Regions from separate parts of the Gibbsiella quercinecans genome, predicted to be linked through region 1. Evidence: predicted binding sites of a transcription regulator. Region 1 holds the regulator's gene; the other holds the start of a gene.

Evidence for each region. Region 1 encodes ArgR, which controls arginine synthesis, uptake and breakdown. Its sites were predicted from a motif close to ANTGAATAAAAATACANT; they were not measured.
Region 2: argA (amino-acid N-acetyltransferase) is a predicted target of ArgR. The motif match lies at 8,650-8,667, and genes of this name have one in related genera.

The regions. Positions count from the first base shown of each region.
Region 1 is NZ_CP014136.1:2,033,175-2,044,751, forward strand. Features, by position in the region: gene ispB (octaprenyl diphosphate synthase) at 1-842, shown strand, start outside; gene ACN28Q_RS09470 (DNA-binding protein) at 887-1,255, opposite strand; gene ACN28Q_RS09475 (helix-turn-helix domain-containing protein) at 1,435-1,695, shown strand; gene mdh (malate dehydrogenase) at 1,765-2,706, opposite strand; gene argR (transcriptional regulator ArgR) at 3,176-3,646, shown strand; gene yhcN (peroxide/acid stress response protein YhcN) at 4,011-4,274, shown strand; gene mpl (UDP-N-acetylmuramate:L-alanyl-gamma-D-glutamyl-meso-diaminopimelate ligase) at 4,506-5,885, opposite strand; gene fbp (class 1 fructose-bisphosphatase) at 6,055-7,059, shown strand; gene ppa (inorganic diphosphatase) at 7,237-7,767, shown strand; gene ACN28Q_RS09510 (gamma-glutamylcyclotransferase family protein) at 7,828-8,172, opposite strand; gene tamB (autotransporter assembly complex protein TamB) at 8,175-11,577, opposite strand, start outside.
Region 2 is NZ_CP014136.1:3,693,365-3,704,941, forward strand. Features, by position in the region: gene ptrA (pitrilysin) at 1-1,868, shown strand, start outside; gene recB (exodeoxyribonuclease V subunit beta) at 1,865-5,413, shown strand; gene recD (exodeoxyribonuclease V subunit alpha) at 5,410-7,266, shown strand; gene argA (amino-acid N-acetyltransferase) at 7,291-8,616, opposite strand; gene amiC (N-acetylmuramoyl-L-alanine amidase AmiC) at 8,843-10,099, shown strand; tRNA gene ACN28Q_RS17035 (tRNA-Met) at 10,191-10,267, opposite strand; tRNA gene ACN28Q_RS17040 (tRNA-Met) at 10,333-10,409, opposite strand; gene mltA (murein transglycosylase A) at 10,622-11,577, shown strand, end outside.

The DNA.
Region 1 (11,577 bases):
GTAAGCGCATTCGCCCGATGATCGCCGTGTTGGCGGCACGGGCACTGCAGTATGAAGGCAACAAGCACGTTACCGTCGCTGCGCTGATTGAATTCATCCACACCGCCACCCTATTACACGACGATGTAGTAGATGAATCCGACATGCGCCGCGGCAAAGCCACCGCCAACGCCGCTTTCGGCAACGCCGCCAGCGTGCTGGTCGGCGATTTCATTTATACCCGCGCTTTCCAGATGATGACCAGCCTGGAATCCTTGCGCGTGCTGGCGCTGATGTCGGAAGCGGTCAACGTCATCGCCGAAGGGGAAGTGCTGCAGTTAATGAACGTCCACGATCCCGATATTACCGAAGAAAGCTATATGCGGGTGATCTACAGCAAAACCGCGCGCCTGTTTGAAGCCGCTGCCCAGTCTTCCGCGATTTTGGCGGGCGCCAGCGAAGCCGAAGAAAACAGCCTGCGCGATTACGGCAGATACCTGGGCACCGCGTTCCAACTGATCGACGATCTGCTCGATTACAGCGCCGATGGCGCCACGCTGGGCAAAAACACCGGTGACGATCTTAACGAAGGGAAACCGACGCTACCACTGCTGCATGCCATGCACCATGGCAACAGCGAGCAGGCGGCGCTCATCCGCGAGGCGATTGAGCAAGGCAACGGCCGCCATCTGCTGGAGCCGGTCTTGGCAGCCATGCAGCAATGCGGCTCGTTGGAATATACCCGTCTGCGTGCAGAGGAAGAAGCCGACAAAGCTATCGCCGCCCTGCAGGTTTTACCGGCATCGCCATACCGCCAGGCGTTGGAAGGCCTGGCGCATATGGCGGTACAGAGAAACCATTAAGAACGTAATACGGCCGTCAGTTTTCATAGGCCCGCAGCCCGGGCCTATGCCTCTTCCCCGGCGTTATTTTCCCCGCTGATGCGTTTTAACAGGTTGCCTATCCCTTCACGCATCAGGAATGCCAACACCTTTTCGCGTTCGCCCTCTGACATGTGCCAATAGTACTCAACCCAAACCACCAGCGGATCTTTGCGATCCAGATCGTAACTCGCAGGTTCTTCTTTCAGTAACAAAAGGTGGCGGGCATCTTTCGGCAGGCTATCTACATGATACTCCAGCGCCTTTCCCTGAACACCTTTGCGGCGACGGCTAACCCAACCTTCACGACGGGCCATCAAATTAATTCCTTGTGGTGAAGAAGGTAACCCCGCAACGCCTATAAGTTCCTTGGCAGCAAACCACTCATTTTTCATAGCCATGTTCTCTGACGATAGTGTAGCGAAAAAATTTCAGAAACTATTTAGATATTTTCCAGAAAATTTAATGGTATTCTGGTTTCTGTATAAACGTTTTAATTGATGAAAACGTTTAAGTTATACAGTTTATTTATACCACTAACATGACTTTGGCTAACCAAAAAAGGAATGTAAACATGAATTCAAGGAAACCTGACTGGCACCCAGCGGATGTTATTGCGGCATTACGTAAAAAAGGCACCACTCTGGCGGCGGTGTCGCGCAAGGCTGGCCTGTGTTCTTCCACCCTGGCGAATGCGCTATCGCGGCCGTGGCCAAAAGGCGAATGGCTGATCGCCGAAGCGCTGGAGGTGCATCCGGCGGAGATCTGGCCAAGCCGCTATTTTGATCCACAAACCAACCGCTTGCTGGATCGGAAGAGCCGTATCAAGCAGTGAGTGCAAAAAGAAATAAAAAAACCGCCGGTTTCATACCGGCGGCTACATTATGCGGTTAAAGGCAGGGGATCAGGCGTTGTGGATAAACTTCTCGCCCAGTTCGATATCTTTACGCAACACGTCCAGCATATCGTCCAGCGCGTTTTGCTCATAAGCGCTCAACGGCCCGATAGCCTGATATTGTTCGATACCGTCTTTACCCAGCAGCAGTGGTTGCGCGAAGAAGCGGGCATATTCACCATCGCCCTCAACGTAAGCACATTCCACCACCCCCTTTTCACCATTCATGGCGCGCACCAGGGAAAGCGCAAAGCGTGCCGCGGCCAGGCCCATCGACAAGGTTGCCGAGCCGCTGCCAGCTTTGGCTTCCACCACTTCGGTACCCGCATCCTGGATACGTTTGGTCAGGGCTTCCACTTCATGCTCGCTGAAGCTAACGCCAGGAATTTGCGAAAGCAGCGGCAGAATGGTCACGCCGGAATGGCCACCGATAACAGGCACCTCCAGTGTTTCCGGCTGTTTGTCTTTCAGCTCCGCCACAAAGGTGTTGGAACGGATGACGTCCAGCGTGGTGACGCCGAACAGCTTGCGCTTGTCATACACCCCGGCATTCTTCAACACTTCGGCCGCAATCGGCACCGTGGTATTCACCGGGTTAGTAATAACGCCGATACAGGCTTGCGGGCAGGTTTTTGCCGCCTGCGCGATCAGGTTGCGCACAATGCTGGCATTAACATTAAACAGGTCGGAACGGTCCATCCCCGGCTTACGTGCCACACCGGCGGAAATCAGCACCACGTCCGCCCCCTGCAGCGCCGGAGTGGCATCTTCACCGCAGAAGCCTTTGATGCTGACCGGCGTAGGGATATGGCTGAGATCAACGGCCACGCCTGGGGTGACAGGAGCAATGTCGTACAGAAAGAGTTCAGAACCTGAAGGAAGTTGGGTCTTGAGTAGAAGGGCGAGGGCCTGGCCGATACCGCCAGCAGCACCGAGAACTGCAACTTTCATCCTATACTCCTTTATTATCTTAAATATAAAAGCGCCGTGAATTCATGGGGTGCGAACCTTAATTTATTACGCTTGTAAAAACAATCTCTTAACTATAGGGTTTAAGAGGCTCAAACACGATGGAAGCAGAACATGACTTCCATTCTAGATGAAATCACTTACGCATTAAGGGCATAGCACGCATTAACCAGAAATAATACGTGTTAAATCACACGCAGGCTGGTCCGAACGCCACATTACACCCTTCCTTTACATCACAATAATATCACTTCTATAACATTTTGTTCACTTTTTGAGTGGTGTGGCCTCCGCGCCAAAAGGCATATTCATCCGCGGCCGATACTGCTAGAATAGCGCGCTCCACGCTCGCCATGCCATGCAACCCCACATTCCACCGTCCCCTTATTGCATAAAAATGCATATAAATGCATAATAATGGCTTCTGTCTCTCAACATTCCACGGTGCAAAATGCGTAATCCCGCAAAGCAGGAAGATCTGATCAAAGCGTTCAAAGCGTTATTGAAAGAAGAAAAATTCAGCTCTCAGGGCGAGATCGTTTTAGCGCTGCAAGAAGAAGGTTTCGAAAATATCAACCAGTCCAAGGTATCGCGTATGCTGACAAAGTTCGGCGCCGTACGCACGCGCAATGCCAAAATGGAAATGGTGTACTGCCTTCCCGCGGAGCTTGGTGTACCGACCACCACCAGCCCGCTGAAAAATTTGGTGCTGGATGTCGATCATAATGATGCCTTGGTGGTTATCCACACCAGCCCCGGCGCTGCGCAGCTGATCGCCCGCCTGCTTGATTCACTCGGCAAATCGGAAGGCATCCTTGGCACCATCGCTGGTGATGACACTATTTTCGTGACGCCTGCCAGTAATTTTACCGCCCATCAGCTATTCGAAGCTATCCTGGCGCTGTTCGAACAGGAATTATAGCGCCACAGGGCAGCAAAAAACGCGGTGTGAGCCGCGTTCTTGTATTTACCCACTCGTCAACCTCGCCGCACGCCCTTTTCCTGTTCCCCATAAAAGCCATTCCCCCACCCTTTACCGATCTGATTGTTACGCACGTTTAATCAAAAGTTACCAGTCTATTGAAATCACATGCTTTTAACATGGAATGGTTATTTAGTGTTCAGTTTTTATTCTTTCTGATTATTATCACGCGAATGTTAATAAAAAAGCCTTATTGCATATCGTTAGCTTGCTATTAATTTTCAAGGTTACTAGATGTATACTCATTTCCACGATGTGGATCACAAGCTATGTGAATGGATCCGAGAATACAGTGAGGTTAGAAATGAAAATTAAAGCTACCGTTTTAGCGCTCAGCGCCTTATCCATGTTGGCTTTCGGTGCGTCAGCCGCCACCCTGGTTAATAACCAACAGGCAGAAACCCTGCAATCAATCGGCACCATCAGCGTAGGCAGCATCATCGGCGCGCCTTCCGATGTACGCCAGGCACTTTCTGAAAAAGCCGATAAGCAAGGCGCAACCGCCTACCGCATTATCGAAGCGAACGAAAACGGCAACTGGCACGCTACGGCCGAAATCTACAAGTAGTCGCCATGGTAGCAATAGCCGGCTCCTCCCGGCTATTGCACAAAAAAACCACCCCGGGTTTCCTAGAAAAAACTCGTCGTCCTATCCGACGAACCCCTTTGCCCCCGCTCGCGGGGGCTTTTTTATGCGCGTAAATCACTTGGGCAGATGCGGTGGACGGCAAAAACAGGGCCTGCAGAGCATAAAAAAACCGCCGGAATGGCGGTTTCATCAGTTTGGAGCCTGCGGCAATCAATAATGCGCTTTCAGCTCGGCTTTTTTCGCCAGCGCCGCCAGCAGCTTATCGTGGATACCGCCAAAACCGCCGTTGCTCATCACCAGTATATGGTCGCCAGGCTGAGCGGTTTTTACGATCATGTCCACCAGCGTATCCAGATCGGCGCTCCAGTGCGCCGGCTGCACGCAGGCTTCCGCCACTTCGGCAACCTGCCACGGAATATGGTGCGGCTGGAACAGGAACACTTCGTCAGCGCGCCCCAATGACGGCGCCAGTTCATTCTTGCTGATGCCCATTTTCATGGTGTTGGAACGTGGCTCCAGCACCGCCAAAATGCGCGCCGTGCCGCCGACCTTACTACGCAAAGCCGCCAGGGTGGCAAGAATGGCGGTTGGGTGATGGGCAAAATCGTCATAGACGGTCACGCCATTGGCTTCACCACGCAGTTCCAGCCGGCGGCGGGCGTTGATGAAATCCCCCAACGCACGGCAGGCATCGGCCGGCAACACGCCTACATGCCGGGTGGCGGCGATCGCCATCAGACCATTGTGCATATTATGCTCGCCCACCAAGGCCCATTTGACCTCCCCCACTTTTTCACCGTCGAGCAACACTTCATAATGGCTGGCGTCTGGCGTTAGCTTACGTGCGTGCCAAGTGCCATCTTCCCCGACCAGCTCCTGCTCGCTCCAACAGCCCATCGCCATCACCTGCTTCAGGTGCGCGTCATTCTCCGGCACAATGATCCGGCCTTTGCCCGGCACCAGGCGCACCAGGTGGTGGAACTGTTTCTGGATCGCTTTCAGATCGTCAAAGATATCGGCGTGATCAAACTCCAGGTTGTTCATGATCAGGGTCCGCGGGCAGTAATGCACAAACTTCGATCGTTTGTCGAAGAACGCACAGTCATACTCATCGGCTTCGATCACAAAGAACGGACTGTCGCCCAAACGTGCAGAAACCTCAAAGTTGCCCGGTACGCCGCCAATGACAAACCCCGGTTGATAGCCACACGCTTCCAGGATCCAGGTCGCCATGCCTGCCGTGGTGGTTTTGCCATGGGTGCCCGCCACCGCCAGCACCCAACGATCGCGCAGCACATAATCGTGCAGCCACTGCGGCCCGGAAACATACGGGATCCCCTGTTCCAACACCACTTCCACGCAAGGATTGCCGCGCGTCATGGCATTACCGATGATCACCAGATCGGGAGCGGGATCCAACTGGGCCGGATCGTAACCCTGAATGAGATCGATTCCCTGGTTCTCCAGTAGCGTGCTCATTGGCGGGTAGACGTTAGCGTCTGAGCCGGTGACCTCATGCCCCAACGAGCGGGCCAGCATCGCCAACCCCCCCATAAAGGTGCCACAGATCCCAAGAATGTGAATGCGCATAGGTTTCTCATTTAGTGACGTCGAATTAGCGCTTATTCTAACCCTCAGATTAGTCCAGAAGAAATGGATTTGCCTATGAATAGCGTTTCGCTTTGGGCTACACTGCTGAAGAAAACGTAAGCGGTTTGTTACCAAATCGCTGTCCATCTGTCGATTCAGGGAATGTGTCATGAAAACGTTAGGCGAATTTATCGTCGAGAAACAACACGACTTTCCTCACGCCACCGGTGAGCTGACTGCGTTACTCTCCGCCATCAAGTTGGGCGCCAAGATTATCCACCGCGACATCAATAAAGCGGGCCTGGTGGATATCCTCGGCACCAGCGGCGTTTCAAACGTACAGGGTGAAGTCCAGATGAAGCTGGATCTGTACGCGAATGAAAAACTGAAGGCAGCATTAAAAGCGCGCGGCGAAGTGGCCGGCATCGCTTCTGAAGAAGAAGACGAGATCGTTATTTTCGACGGCGAGCGTGCAGAAAACGGCAAATATGTCGTGCTTATGGATCCTTTGGACGGTTCATCAAATATTGATGTTAACGTCTCTGTCGGTACTATTTTCTCTATTTACCGGCGTGTAACGCCTGTGGGCACTCCCGTCACCGAAGAAGATTTCCTGCAACCCGGCAACCGCCAGGTCGCAGCCGGTTACGTGGTCTATGGTTCTTCAACCATGCTGGTCTACACTACCGGCCACGGCGTTCATGCTTTCACCTACGATCCGTCGTTGGGGGTGTTCTGCCTCTCACACGAACGGGTGCAATTCCCGGACACCGGCAATATGTATTCCATCAACGAAGGCAACTACATCAAGTTCCCTCTCGGCGTGAAGAAATACATCAAATACTGCCAGGAACAGGATGAAGCGACGTTACGTCCTTATACCTCACGCTATATCGGCTCACTGGTTGCCGACTTCCATCGCAACCTGCTGAAAGGCGGTATTTACATATACCCCAGCACCGCCAGCCACCCAAAAGGCAAGCTGCGCCTGTTGTATGAATGCAACCCGATGGCATTCCTGGCCGAACAGGCTGGCGGCAAGGCCAGCGACGGCAAAAACCGTATTCTTGATATCCTCCCTGAGAAGCTGCACCAGCGGGCGCCGTTCTTCGTCGGCACCAAATCGATGGTCGAAGACGCAGAACGCTTTATCGCCGAATTCCCAGACGAATAATCCCCCCCGCCGCCAGGCGCTAACGTTGCATCATAGCCCTGGCTGGCGCCGGATTAATCCGGAAAACATCGCAACGCCCAAGCCACACGGCGCCGGTGATGAAAAGGGCAGGAAATCGTAAAAGAGTCCGCTATAATAGCCGCCACTCCATTTCTGGTTTGATGAAAGGAAACCGACATGAGCTTGAACCTGGTCCCTGCTGGCAAAGACCTGCCAGAAGATATCTACGTAGTTATCGAGATCCCGGCTAACGCCGATCCGATCAAATACGAAATCGACAAAGAAACCGGCGCGCTGTTCGTTGACCGTTTCATGTCCACCGCAATGTTCTACCCGTGCAACTACGGCTACATCAACCACACGCTGTCTTTGGACGGTGATCCGGTTGACGTACTGGTGCCAACGCCATACCCACTGCAGCCGGGTTCCGTGATCCGCTGCCGCCCGGTCGGCGTTCTGAAAATGACCGATGAAGCCGGTGAAGATGCGAAACTGCTTGCCGTTCCGCACAGCAAACTGACTAAAGAATACGATCACATCAAAGACGTGAACGATCTGCCAGAACTGCTAAAGGCACAAATCGCCCACTTCTTCGAGCACTATAAAGATCTGGAAAAAGGCAAATGGGTTAAAGTCGAAGGCTGGGCAGACGCCGCCGCGGCTAAAGCCGAAATCATCGCCTCTTTCGAGCGTGCCGCCAAAAAATAAGGCCGCACGCCATGAAAAAACACCGCCCAGTGGGCGGTGTTTTTTTTATTGCCGTTCTACTTATTCTTCGTCACGCTTTAGCCAGTCGCCGCTTTCGATCAGCGGATAACCTTCCACACTGTGTTTATACAGGTAGATCCACGCGCTCCCATAAGGCGTTTGAATCAGTTCGCGCCGGTAATCTTTGGTATTACTTTTCAGTTCATCCAGTTCGGCCAGAATCGAAGAGGTGATCCGGTACACTTCACAATGTATCGTCCCCTCCCCCACGATTGCCGCTGGATAGTGGCCCAAATTATAAATCTGGTAGCCGTCGAGCTCATGTTCACCCAGCCACTGGGCATTGGTCATCCAGTGGCTGTTCCCCTGTTTGCGCCTTAAACTGCCGTAGACAATTATTCGCATCGCTAAAACTCAAACTGATAGAGCAAATCTAATGCCTGGTCGATACCAGACACCGCTTCCAGATACAACTTGGGCATCAAGCGGTAACGCAACGTCAGCGTGGCCAGCGAGTCGAAAATACCCACCCCATATTTTACTTGTAAGCCAGGGAGGACATAACCGCTCACTACAACCTGGGAACTGTCGCCAACTCCCTGGGTATCAAGGGCCAAATTACTTACGCCAAACGCCTCGCCGATTTTACCCACAAGTTGCCCACTTTGTGCAACCCCCATACCGATCAACATTGAGGTCATGGCGTTGCCATCGGCGCCGGAACTGCTCAGGCCCTGGCCGCGCAGCAGATAAGACAAGGCTTCCTGTTGTGATTTGGTCGGATCGGAGAACACTTCCAGCTTCGGCGCATCCGCCAGCCCGGTCACGCGCACCCCGGCCACCACGTCGTCCTCGGTGGAATCCGGATTACGGATCGCCTCCATGTTCAGGTAGGGTTGATCCGGCGGCCCAGAGAACATCAGTTGGCCTTTGCGTACAATCAGATCCTGGCCATAGGCGTGGAAACGCCCGTTCAGGATATTAATCTGGCCATTCAGGCCAAGGCCGTTTCTATCCTGCACCACCTTCAGATCGCCCTTCAGGCCGGCTTTCAGGCCAAAGGCATCAAGCCGCACGTCATCGCCCACGTGGATCATCAGGTTGCTGTTGATCGGGATGGACGCGGTTTGCTCATGTATCGGCTGCAGCTTGTCGTCCAGCATCACCTCATCGGAAGAGACGCCCACCGCGCTTGCCGGCAGTTCCTGGACGGTAATGCGTGCCCACGGGATATCCACCTTGCCGTTAAGCGAGAAGAGCTGCGGCGTGGCTTCAAACACCACGTCAGGCGAAACATCAACACGGGCCATCGGTGGCACTGAAACGCGCAGCTTATCCCCCTTGGCGGCAATGCGCGCATTCCAGGCGTTAAGCTCGCGCCAGTCTGCGTCCCCGGTCAAGTTCAACTGCCCATGGGTCGTCGCAATCAGCCCTTCCAGCGTTGAACTCATGCCGTTGAAGTTAATCACCAGCCGGCCATTGGTCATATCAAACGGCATCCAGTTGCCGTCGATATCCACCTGATCCAGCGCCAGGCGGCCAAACACCAGCGGTTTTTGCACACTGCCGCCCAAGCGCAGGTTGGCGTTCAGCATCCCCGCCGCCTTCTCACCCTGCATCAGCGCCGGGTTGAGCAGCGCCAGCGAAATATTGGTGATGTTGACGTTGCCGGCGATGTTGCGCCGCCCTTGCGGATCGGCCACCTGCACGTTGCCCTCCAGTTGGCCGTTGTTGGTGAGCTTAATCAGCCAGTCCGCCTGGGCGCGGCCATTGTTCAACGCCGCGTTGAGGTTCAAGCGGTCAAAGGCGATCGGCAGGGGCTTGCCCTGCACCTGCTGCACCACCTTCACACCGTTGCCCACCAGCGAGACTTTCGCCTGCGGCAGCGCTTCGCCCGCTTTCCAGCTTACGTCGGCACGGCCGTTAAACACCCCGCTCAGTGCGGTTTCCTCGCCGAGGAACGGTTTGAGCATGTTCAGATCAAAGCGGTTAAGCACCACGCTTGCCTGCCCACTGGCGCCCGCTTCAATGGTGTTCGGCACACACAGTTCCGCATCCGGGTTTTGCCAGCAGTGCGGCCCAACGCTGATTTTCTGTTGGGTATTGAGGTAATCCAGGGCGATAGCGCGCGTCAGGCGCCATTCGCCGACCGGGGTATCAAAACGGGTGTTGTTCAGATTGCCGCGCCAGCGCTGCTGCTGGCGATCAAAGCTGCCGGCCAGCGCCAGTTGCCCAGAAACCGGCTTGCCATCGATTTTCAGTTGCAGCGTATGCTGTTTCTCGCTGCCCTTGGCTTCCAGCGTCAGCAGGTTAACTTCCAGCGCATCCTGCTTGAGCTGTTCCACGCGCACCGCCAGTTGCCCCTGGATCTGATCGCTGGAGCGCACATCGCCGTCGATCTTCACCCGGTTAATGCGCAACGCCTGCCATTGCAGGCCGGAAGCGACCAGATCCGCCAACAGCTGCGGCGCCTGCAGGTTGCCGCGCAGTTTGAGCACCCCTTTGGCGGTGCCGCCCAGCCCCGGCAGCGCACCATCAAGGCGCGGCGCATCAATATTGGCATCCAGGTTCCAGCTCTTTTCATCCAACTGGCCTTTCACGTTCAGCGTATTGCGCCCCAGCGCCAGATTGACGCCGGGGATCGTCCACTGGCCGGCCGCATTGCCGCTCAGCGAGCCGTGCGCCGACACGCTGTTTTGCTTCACGTTGCCGCGCAGATCCAACTGCGGCACCTGCAACTGCCAACTGCCGCCATACAGGCTACCGCGCGTGGTGATTTTACCTTCCAGCTTCGCCGGCCATTCCGGCCACTGTTTGGCGGTGTTGATGCCGCTCAGCGTAAGCTGCGAGTTCCAACTGATCGCTTTACTCCAGTCCACCAGCGCCGTGAGATCGGTATTGCCCTGCAGCGCCGCCAGGCGCAAGCGATCGAGCTTGAACTGTTCAATGTTGCCCTTGCCATCCAGCGTCAGCACCGCCGGCGGCAAATCCTGGCCTTTGATATTGGCGCGGGTCGACAGCGCATAATCCGTCGCTTTGCCGCTAAAGCGCAGTTGGAAATCATCCACCTGGTACTGCGCGGCACCGGCCAGCGGCCACTTGAGCTGTTTGCTCTGCAACGTCAGCGCCAACGGCAGGCCGGCTTCCGCCAACTGGGTCTGCACGTCGAGTTGAGCGCCGACCGGGCCGGAAAGGTTAAGCGCCACCGTCAGCGCTTCACGCAGGCCGCCACCGATATCGAGCTTAATCTTCTCGCCTTTTAGCGGATCAATGTTCAACGCTGCATTCGCCGCCATCGTCACCGGCCAGGTACCGGTTAGTGAAGCCTGCCCCTTCGCCGACAGCGAGCCCTGCGGCGACTGAACGGTGAAACTATCCAGTTTGATGTGCTGATCTTGAGTGCTGGCCTGCAACAGCAGGCTGGAAATCAACACATCGGTATCGCCGGTCAGGCGCAACTGCTCACCGCGGATTTCCTTCACGGTAATATCCAGCGGCAGGCGAATTTCCGGCAGATCCGGCAATAGCGGTTTGGCAAACAGTTCTTTTAACGTTTCGCCCAGCGGCTTCTCTTCCAACTTCGGCGCGGGTGCTGGCGTATCGCTGGCTTTCTCCGCGGCCTGCTTCGCGATATCCACCGCCGGTTGCACCGCTTCCGGCAACGGGTTCTGCGGGGTTTTCGGCAAGGCGATCAGCAGCGAACTGATTTTGGTCGGCAACAGCGTTAATGCACGCTCTTGCCACTGTGCGCCGGTATGGAACTGCGCCAGCGAAATCGCGGTTTCGTCCACTCGCACGTTGACATTGTTT
Region 2 (11,577 bases), 1.7 Mb from region 1:
CGGATCCGATGGTCGATCGCAACGGCGGGGTGTTTGTCATCAGCGTTTCGCTAACGGATAAGGGGCTGGCGCAGCGCGACAAAGTGGTGGCTGCGATTTTCAACTACCTGACGATGCTGCGCAGCGAAGGCATCAAACAAAGCTATTTTGATGAGATAGCCCACGTGCTGAATCTGGACTTCCGTTACCCGTCCATTACGCGCGATATGGGATATATTGAATGGCTGGTGGACACCATGATGCGGGTGCCGGTTGCGCATACCCTGGATGCGCCTTATCTGGCCGACCGTTTCGATCCTAAAGCGATTGCCGCCCGCCTGGATGAGATGACGCCGCAGAATGCCCGTGTCTGGTTTATCAGCCCGGATGAACCACATAACAAAACCGCCTATTTCGTCGGCGCGCCGTACCAAGTTGATAAAATCCCGGCGTCGCGCTTTGCTCAGTGGCAGCAGCTCGGCCAGGGCATCAGCCTTTCTCTGCCGGCGCTGAACCCTTATATCCCAGACGATTTTACGCTGACCAAACCTTCGCGCACGTTCACGAAACCGGAGCTGGTGGTGGATCAACCCGGGTTGCGCGTGTTGTATATGCCAAGCCGCTATTTTGCCGACGAGCCGAAAGCGGATGTCACCGTGGCGTTCCGCAATGCCAAAACCATGGATTCGGCGCGCAACCAGGTGCTGTTTTCGCTGACCGACTACCTGGCCGGTATTGCGCTGGATGAGTTGAGCTATCAGGCATCCGTCGGCGGGTTGAGTTTTTCCACCGCGCCGGACAACGGCCTGTTGTTCAACGCCAACGGCTTCACCCAACGTTTGCCGAAGCTGCTGACGGCGTTAATCGAAGGATATGCCGGCTTTACCCCGACGGCGGATCAACTGGCGCAGGCCAAGTCCTGGTATCTGGAGAAGCTGGATGCCGCAGAGAAAGGGAAAGCGTTTGAGCTGGCTATCCAGCCGATCCAGGCGCTGTCCCGCGTCCCTTATACCGAGCGCCAGGCGCGCCGGGAACTGCTGAAATCCATCACCCTGGAAGAGGTGATCGCTTATCGCAACAGCCTACTGGTCGATGCTACCCCCGAACTATTGGTGGTGGGCAACATGAGCAAACAGCAGGTGGATACGCTGGCCTCAACGCTGAAACACCGCCTGGGCTGCACCGGTGTGTCCTGGTGGCACGGTGAAAACGTGCAGGTGGTGAATAAACAGTTGGCCAATTTACAGCGTGCGGGCAGCAGCACCGACTCGGCGTTGGCCGCGGCCTATGTGCCGACCGGCTACGATGAGGTTGCCGGCATGGCGCATAGCTCGCTGCTGGGGCAGATTATTCAGCCCTGGTTTTACAGCCAACTGCGCACCGAAGAACAGCTGGGCTATGCGGTATTCGCCTTCCCGATTTCGGTTGGGCGCCAGTGGGGGATTGGCTTGCTGCTGCAAAGCAACAGCAAGCAGCCTGGCTACCTTTATCAGCGCTATCAGGATTTTTACCTGAAGACCGAAAAACGTCTGCGTGAGATTGGTGCGACGGAATTCGAACAGTATAAACAGGCCGCGATCAACGAACTTAAACAGCGGCCACAAACCCTGAGCGAGGAAGCCGGCCGCGTTAGCAACGATTTTGATCGCGGCAATTTCGCCTTTGATACCCGTGAAAAGTTGATCGCGCAGATAAAAACGCTGTCGCCAACGGCGCTGGCGGACTTTTTCCACCGGGCGGTGCTTGAGCCGCAGGGCATGGCGGTGCTTTCACAAATCAGCGGTAACGGCCAGCAAGCCGCAGAATATGCGGTGCAGGACGGTTGGGTAACTTACCCCAGCGCGTCTGCGTTGCAACAGACCTTGCCGCGCAAGGTGGCTACGCCATGACGGCGGCACCACAGACGCTTGATCCGCTGGCGCTGCCGCTGTTTGGCGAACGGCTGATCGAAGCATCGGCGGGGACGGGCAAAACCTTTACCATCGGCGCTCTGTATTTGCGCCTGCTGCTTGGCCTGGGGCAAGCCTCGGCGTTTCCCCGGCCGTTGACGGTTGAAGAAATCCTGGTGGTGACCTTCACCGAAGCGGCGACCGAAGAGCTGCGTGGGCGTATCCGCAGTAATATCCATACGCTGCGTATCGCCTGCGTGCGTGGCCACAGTGACGATCCGCTGATGGCATCACTGCTGGCGCAGATTGGCGATCACGCCGACGCGGCGGCCCAATTGCTGGCGGCCGAGCGGCAAATGGATGAAGCGGCGATTTATACCATCCACGGCTTTTGTCAGCGAATGCTTACCCACAATGCCTTCGAATCCGGCATTCTGTTTGAACAAACCCTGGTGCAGGATGAGTTGCCGCTGCGCCGCCAGGCCTGTGCGGACTTCTGGCGCCGCCACTGCTACCCGCTGCCGTTGGCTATCGCCCGGGTGGTGAGCCAGGAGTGGAGCGGCCCCGAGGCGCTGCTGGCCGATCTGGCCGGCTTCCTGCACGGTGAAGCGCCGGCGCTGCGACAGCCGCCGCCGGCCGATGAGACCGTGCTGATGCGCCATGCGCAGATTGTCGCGCGCATTGACGCCGTGAAAAGCCACTGGCAAGCGGCCGCCGGGGAGATCGAAGTGCTGATCGTTGCCTCTGGCGTTGATAAACGTAGCTACAGCGCACGGTATTTGCCTAACTGGCTCGGCAAGGTCAGCGAATGGGCGGGCCTGGAAACGCAGGATTACCAACTGCCGAAGGAGCTGGAAAAGTTCCGCCAGTCGGTGCTGTTGGATAAAACCAAAAAGGGCGAGGCGCCAAGACATGCGCTGTTCACGGCGATTGACGCGCTGTTTGATGAGCCGTTAACCCTGCGTGACTTAATCATGGCGCGGGCGCTGAGTGAGATCCGCACCTCCATCCAGCAGGAAAAGCGCCAGCGGGCTGAGCTGGGCTTTGACGATCTGCTTAGCCGCCTGGATGCCGCCCTGCAAGGGCGCGGCGGCGCGGCGCTGGCGCAGGCGATCCGCCAGCGCTACCCGGTGGCGATGATTGATGAATTTCAGGATACCGATCCGCAGCAATACCGTATCTTTCAAACCCTTTACGTTGGCCGGCCGGAGTGCGGCCTGCTGCTGATTGGCGATCCCAAGCAGGCGATTTATGCCTTCCGCGGCGCCGACATTTTTACCTATATGCGCGCCCGTTCAGAGGTGAGCGCCCACTATACGCTTGAGACCAACTGGCGCTCCTCCCCGGCGATGGTCGGCAGCGTTAACCGGCTGTTCACCCGGCAGGAAAACCCATTCATTTTCAGCCAGATCCCCTTTATCAACGTGGCGGCGGCGCCGAAGAATCACGGGCTGGGGTTTGAGCTTGACGCCTGCCCGCAGCCAGCGATGCAGTTTTGGCTGCAGCAGGGCGAGGGTGTGGGGGTAAGTGATTACCAACAAACCATGGCGCGGCTGTGCGCGGCGCAAATCCGCGACTGGCTAAGCGCCGGGCAGGCCGGCCGTGCCTGGTTGGTCAATGGCGATGAGCGGCGGGCCGTGCAGGCATCGGATATTACTATTCTGGTGCGCAGCCGCGCCGAAGCGGCGTTGGTGCGCGATGCCTTAAGCCAACTGGCTATTCCTTCGGTTTATTTGTCGAACCGGGACAGCGTGTTTGATACGCCAGAGGCCAAAGATTTGCTGTGGCTGTTGCAGGCGGTGCTGGCGCCGGAGCAGGAGCGCACCTTGCGCAGCGCGATGGCCACCGGCCTGTTGGGGCTGGATGCGCCGGCGCTGGATGCACTGAACCGCGATGAACTCGCCTGGGACGCCTTGGTTAATGAATTTGACCGCTACCGTACGCACTGGCTGGCGCGCGGGGTGTTGCCGATGCTGCGCGAGATCATGAAGCAGCGCCATTTGGCGGAAAACCTGCTGGCAAGCCCCGGCGGCGAGCGGCGCCTGACCGACGTGCTGCACCTGGGCGAGCTTTTGCAGGAGGCGGCGGCCCAGCTCGACAGCGAACATGCGCTGGTGCGTTGGCTGGCGCAGCAGATTGCGCAGCCGAACCGCCAGTCCGACAACCAGCAACTGCGGTTGGAAAGCGATCGCCACCTGGTGCGGGTGATCACCATCCACAAATCGAAAGGGCTGGAATACCCGCTGGTGTGGTTGCCGTTTGTCGGCAACTTCCGCCTGCAGCAGCAGGTTCTGTATCACGACCGCAGCAATTTCCAGGCGTTGCTTGATCTGAACGCCGATGAAGACAGCAAAAAATGGGCGGAAGAGGAGCGGCTGGCGGAGGATTTGCGCCTGCTGTATGTGGCGCTGACCCGTTCGGTTTACCACTGTAGCATCGGGATTGCGCCGCTGATTCACGGCAGCCGTAAAAAGCAGGGGGAAACCGATCTGCACCACAGCGCGCTGGGCTATCTGGTGCAGGCGGGCGACGCCGGGGATGCGGCTTACCTGCAAACTTGCCTGCAACAGTTGGCCGGCGACGATATCGCGCTTTCGCTGGTTGAGGCGCCGGATGAACAGGTGTGGCAGCCACAGCAGGATGCGGCGGTGGAACTGGCGGCAAAACGCTTTTCCCGCCGGGTGCAGGACAATTGGCGCGTAACCAGCTATACCGGCCTGCAGCAGCACGGCGCGGGCCTGATGCAGGAGCTGCTGCCGCGCCTGGATATCGATGCGGCCGGCGAGCAAGCGCAACAGGCTGAGCCAGCGCTTACCCCGCACACCTTCCCGCGCGGTGCGGCACCCGGCACGTTTTTGCACAGCCTGTTTGAAACCCTGGATTTCAGCCAGCCGTTGGATGAGAGCTGGCTACAGGAACAACTGCAGCAGAACGGTATCGACGAACAGTGGCTGCCGGTGCTGGCGCAATGGATACAGGCGTTGCTGAACACCCCGCTGAATGACGCTGGGATTATGCTGGCGGCGCTGGCACCGCAGCATAAACAGGCTGAGCTGCAGTTTTATCTGCCCATTAGCCGCATGTTGCAGGCGCATGATCTGGACGCGCTGGCAAAACGCCATGATCCGCTATCCGCCAACTGCCCGCCGTTGGATTTCCAACAGGTGCAGGGGATGCTGAAGGGGTTTATCGATCTGGTGTTCTGCTGGCAGGGCAAGTTTTATCTGCTGGATTACAAATCCAACTGGCTGGGCGAAAGCAGTGCGGCCTATACGCGGCCGGCAATGGAACAGGCGATGGCGGAGCACCGCTACGATCTGCAATACCAGCTCTATACGCTGGCGCTGCACCGCTATCTGCGCCACCGTCTGCCGGACTATAGCTACCAGCGCCACTTTGGCGGGGTTATTTACCTGTTTTTGCGCGGTGTGGATGTTGAGCATCCCGGCAATGGCATTTTTGCCTGCCGCCCGGCGCAGGAACTGGTCGAGGGGATGGATAGCCTGTTTGGCGCTGCCCCGGCCGCAGAGGAAAATGAATCATGATCGATCTGCTGGAACAGGCGGTGGAACTGGGGGCACTGCGCCCGTTGGACGTGCAGTTTGCCCGCGTTGTGGCGGGGGAAGATGAACCGGATCGCCTGCTGGCCGCTGCTTGCCTGAGCGCAGAGGCCGGTGCCGGCCATGTTTGCCTGGCGCTGGATCAGTTGCAGCCGGCGCTGTTGTTTGAAGGGCGTTTCCCTGCGCTGGCGCAGGCTTTGTGGGCGGCGGCTGGGCAGCCGGGGGCTGAAGGCTGGCAGCAAAGCCTGGGCGCCTGGGCTGCGGTCAGCGACGGCAGCCAGGCCACGCCGCTGGTGTTGCAGCGCCAGCGCCTGTATTTGCAGCGCATGTGGCAGAGCGAAGGCGAGGTGGCGGCGTTTATCGGCAGCGAAAGCGTGCCGGCGGCGGTGGATGAACAGCGCCTGCGTGACATTCTCGATCATCTGTTTGGCCCCGCCGCTGGGGAGCCGGATTGGCAGAAGATCGCCGCGGCGGTGGCCGCCACGCGCCGGATCGCGGTGATATCCGGCGGGCCGGGCACCGGCAAAACCACCACCGTCGCTAAACTGCTGGCGGCGCTGGTGCAGTTGGCCGGCGAGGCGCGCTTGCGCATTCAACTGGCTGCGCCGACCGGTAAAGCGGCTGCGCGGTTAACTGAATCGCTGGGCCGGGCCAGCCGCAAGCTGGCTCTGACGCCGGCGCAGCAGGCGCTGTTCCCGCAGGAGGCCGCCACCTTGCACCGTTTACTGGGCGCGCAGCCGAACAGCCAGCGGATGCGTTACCACCGCGGCAATCCGCTGCACCTGGACGTGCTGGTGGTGGATGAAGCCTCAATGGTGGATTTGCCGATGATGGCGCGCCTGATCGCCGCCTTGCCCGCCCATGCGCGGGTGATTTTTCTTGGCGATCGCGATCAGTTGGCGTCGGTGGAGGCGGGGGCGGTGTTGGGCGATATTTGCCGCTTTACCGAACAGGGCTACAGCACGGCGCGGGCGAGCCAACTGGCCCGGTTGACCGGTTACGTGGTACCTGGGCAGGATAACGCAGGCAGCGCGGCGGTGCGCGATAGCCTGTGCCTGCTGCGCAAAAGTTACCGCTTTGATGCCGGTTCGGGTATTGGGCAACTGGCGTTTGCCGTCAACGCCGGCGACGGCAAAGCGGCATTGGCGGCGCTGGATGGCCGCTTTGGCGATCTTCACGGCTATCCGCTGGCGGAAACCGCCGATTATCAGGCGCTGTTGGCCGCCTGCGTGGCGGGCTACCGTGACTACCTGGCGCAGATGGCCGCCGGGGCGGATGCCGGGCAAACCCTGGAAGCCTTCGGCCGTTTTCAAGTGTTGTGTGCATTGCGTGAAGGGCCGTTTGGCGTTGTGGGGTTAAATGAGCGGATTGAAGCCGGGCTGCAGCGTGCGGGGGCGATTAACCGGCCCAGCGGCAGCCTAGGGCGTTGGTACCCGGGCCGCCCGATCATGATTGGCCGCAACGACAGCACGCTGGGGTTGTTTAACGGTGATATCGGCATTGCGTTGTCAGAACCGGGCAGTAGCGAGCTGCGCGTGCACTTCCCACTGCCGGACGGCAGTATCAAATCGGTGCAGCCAAGCCGCCTGCCGGCGCATGAAACAGCCTACGCGATGACGGTGCATAAATCGCAAGGCTCGGAGTTTGATCACACGTTGTTGGTGTTGCCGAACCATATGCTGCCGGTATTAACGCGCGAGCTGGTGTATACCGCCATCACGCGCGCGCGCAGCCAGCTTTCTCTCTATGCGGTGGACAAGGTTTTGCTGAGCGCCATCAATACGCCGACCCAGCGCCGCAGCGGATTGGCCGAGCGCCTGCTGCCGGCGGAAGGGTAGGGGCGCAATGGCGCCCCTTGTGGATTACAAATCGACCAGCAGGATTTTTGAACGCCGCTGATAGTTGTACAGCGCCTGCTTACGCATTGGCAGCACATCGACATCCGCCGGGGTAAAGCCGCGCTCCTGGAACCAGTGAATGCTGCGGGTGGTCAGCACGAACAGCTTTCTGAGCCCCATTTGCCGCGCCTGGCTCGCCACCCGCTGCAGCAGGAGCTCACCGCGCGACGAGCTGCGATAATCAGGGTGCACTGCCACGCAGGCCATTTCGCCGATCTTTTCTTCCGGGAACGGGTAGAGGGCGGCACAGGCGATGGTCAGATTATCGCGCTCGATAATCGTGAACTTGTCGATCTCCATTTCCAACTGTTCGCGTGAGCGGCGCACCAGGATCCCCTGTTGCTCCAGCGGGCGGATCAGTTCCAGAATACCGCCGATATCGTTGATAGTCGCGCGCCGCACCTGCTCGGCGCTTTCCATAACGATCTGGGTGCCGATACCATCGCGTGAGAACAGTTCCTGCACCAGCGCACCGTCTTCCTGGTAGCTGATCAGGTGGCTGCGGCGCACGCCGCTGCGGCAGGCTTTTACCGCGCCGCGCAGGAACCGGACGGTGCCGGACAGGTAATCGCCGCTTTCTTCCTGCTCTTCAATGCGTTTTTGCGCGTCGTTCGGGAAAAGCTCTGAAACGATGTTGCCATCGGCATCGGTCACGCCTTGCGAAGAACAAAAGCCGATCATTTTCTCTGCTTTCAATTTGATCGCCAACTGGGTGGCCACTTCTTCCGAGGTCAGGTTGAAGCTTTCGCCGGTAACGGAAACCGCGACTGGGCCAATCAACACGATGGCGTTGCTGTCGAGCTGGCGATGGATGGCATCTTCATCAATGCGGCGGATGCGGCCGCTGTGGCAGTAGTCCACGCCGTCATCCACGCCGAGCGGCTGAGCGATCACAAAGTTGCCGCTCACCACATTAATATGCGCGCCCTGCAGCGGCGTATTGTTCAGGCTCATGGAGAGCCGCGCGGTGATATCCAGCTGCAGCAGGCCGGCAGCCTGTTTTACCAATTCCAGCGTTTGGGAATCGGTTACCCGGGTATATTTGTGGTAAACCGGCTCAAGGTGATGCTCCGCCAGGTTACTGTCGATCTGTGGGCGCGCGCCATACACCACGACCAGGCGGATACCCAGACTATGCAATAGGCCAATATCGTTGACGATATTGGAAAAGTTTTCATGTTCAATGGCTTCACCGCCCAGCATGATGACAAATGTCTTGCCACGGTGCGCATTGATATAGGGAACTGAGTGACGGAATCCTTGAACCAGCTCTGTACTACGTTCCTTCACGGCAAAACCTCTTTTGCATATTTATACGATATTTTTGTATTTTTATTCTTTCTTGGCGCAATGGCAAGTGGGAATTATCTTGGATTTTTGAATCATGAATGCTAACTCATTAATAAACTGAAAAAACATCGATATATTTTCTGATGACAGCGTATGACGGATTAGTTAAAGTTTTGGGCATTGTAACCATTGGTGTTTTTTTAACCTGTTTTTATGTCGGAGCCGCATGCCAAACGCTAATCACAATCTGGGTCGCCGCCGTTTTCTGCAGGGCGTAACTGCAACCTGGTTGCTGAGTGTGAGTCGCGTTGGTTTGGCTGCTGTATCGCATATCGTCGCCGTGCGCGTCTGGCCTTCTTCCACCTATACCCGTATTACGCTTGAATCCAATATTGCGCTTAACTATAAACAGTTTGCGCTCACCAACCCCGATCGCATCGTGGTTGATATTGAAGGCGTGCACCTCAACAGCGTCCTGAAGGGCATTGCCGGGCAGGTGAATGCCAACGATCCTTACCTACAGCAGGCCCGCGTAGGGCAGTTCGATAAAAATACGGTGCGGCTGGTGTTGGATCTTAAACACCCTGTGGCGCCCAATATTTTTACCTTGCCGCCGGTGGCGGAATACCGCAACCGCCTGGTGATGGATCTGTACCCCACCGGTGGGACGGCGCAGGGTGAAGAATATGATCCGCTGCTGGCGTTGCTGGAAGATTACAATAAAGGGGATCTTGAGCGCACGCTACCGGCGCGGGCGCAGGCCACCCAGGCCGGTAAGGCCGGGCGCGATCGGCCGATCGTCATTATGCTGGATCCCGGCCACGGCGGGGAGGATCCGGGGGCGATTGGCAAATATAAAACCCGCGAAAAAGACATCGTGCTGCAGATTGCCCGCCGCCTGAGCAACCTGATCAAGCGTGAACCTAACATGCGGGTGCATATGACGCGCAACGAAGACGTGTTTATTCCGCTACGGGTGCGGGTCGCCAAAGCGCGTAAACAGCGCGCCGATCTGTTTATCTCGATTCATGCCGATGCCTTTACCAGCCGCGCGGCGCGTGGATCCTCGGTGTTTGCCCTGTCGACCAAAGGCGCCACCAGCTCGGCGGCAAAATTCCTGGCGCAAACCCAGAACGAATCGGATCTGATTGGCGGCGTCAGTAAAAGCGGCGATCGCTATCTGGATCACACCATGTTGGATTTGTTGCAGACCGCCACCATCAACGACAGCCTGAAGTTTGGCAAGGAAGTGCTGGGCCGGATGGGGAAAATCAACCGATTGCATAAAAACCGCGTTGAACAGGCCGGTTTTGCCGTATTGAAAGCGCCGGATATTCCGTCCATTCTGGTGGAAACCGCCTTTATCAGCAATTTGGAAGAAGAGCGTAAATTGAAGACCAGCCATTTTCAACAGCAGGTGGCCGAATCGATTCTGGCAGGGATCAAGGCATACTTTGCGAACGGTGGCGCGCGGGCGCAGTAAACACCGGCGCATGTGCCCGTGGGAAGGGCCATTTCACAGGCGGCAGATACAAAAAAACACCCGTTAAGGTGTTTGATGTAATTCATTAAAATGGTTGCGGGGGCCGGATTTGAACCGACGACCTTCGGGTTATGAGCCCGACGAGCTACCAGGCTGCTCCACCCCGCGTCCGTCTTAATGCTTATGTTATCGAAACCAACTTTTTACTGTGATGCTGCTGGTACAGCATCGGTTGGTTGCGGGGGCCGGATTTGAACCGACGACCTTCGGGTTATGAGCCCGACGAGCTACCAGGCTGCTCCACCCCGCGTCCGATGGATGCGCACTATACGCTGCATGGATTATCTTGCAACTCCTTTTTGCAATTAATTGAACGTAAGCCGTTTTTTTGTTGAATTTCTCCCCAATTCGCGTTCTTTTTCATCGTTATACGCGTGGTTTTTTTTATTTGCAGCGATTCCTTTATCTATAGGGGTTTGTTATCGTTCGCCGGTGGGCTAATTCAGTATGAGAGCAAGCGTAATGAAAGGACGTTGGGGCAAATATCTGCTGGGCGGATTGGTAATAGCGGTGTTGGCGGGCTGTTCGTCCAAGCCGACGGACCGGGGGCAGCAGTATAAGGACGGCCATTTTGATCAGTCGTTGGAATTGGTCAATAGCCCCAATGCGCAGGGCATGCCGGCAAATGCCAAAGATTATTCGAATCAATTGATGGAGATCCAGTACGCGTCTCCTGCTTTGTTTAACCGTAATACGCCAACCTATGAGGCGGTGCAGCGCTGGGTCGCCTCCGGCGGCGATACGCGCCAACTGGGCCAGTTTGGGCTGAGCGCCTTCCAGATGGAAGGCGTGGACAACTATGGCAACGTACAGTTTACCGGTTACTACACGCCGGTGGTGCAGGCGCGCTATACCCGGCAGGGTGAGTTCCGTTATCCGCTGTACCGTATGCCGCCAAAAGGCTGTAGCCGCCTGCCCGATCGTGCCGGTATCTATTCTGGCGCTCTCGACGATCGCTATGTTATCGCCTACACCAACTCGCTGATGGACAACTTTATGATGGAAGTCCAGGGCAGCGGCTATGTGGACTTTGGCGACGGCCAACCGCTGATGTTCTTCGGCTACGCCGGCAAAAACGGCCACGCCTACCGCAGCATCGGCAAAGTGCTGATTGATCGCGGCGAAGTCGCCAGGGCAGATATGTCCATGCAGGCGATTCGCCACTGGGCGGAAACCCACAGTGAAGCGGAAGTGCGCGAACTGCTGGAGCAGAACCCTTCCTTTGTCTTCTTCCGCCCAGAGGCGTTTGCGCCGGTGAAAGGGGCAAGCGCCGTTCCGCTGATCGCCAAGGCTTCCGTTGCTTCCGATCGTTCCCTGATCCCCGCCGGCACCACATTGCTGGCGGAAGTACCCCTACTGGACAACCAGGGGAAATTCACGGGAAAATATGAGATGCGCCTGATGGTGGCGCTGGACGT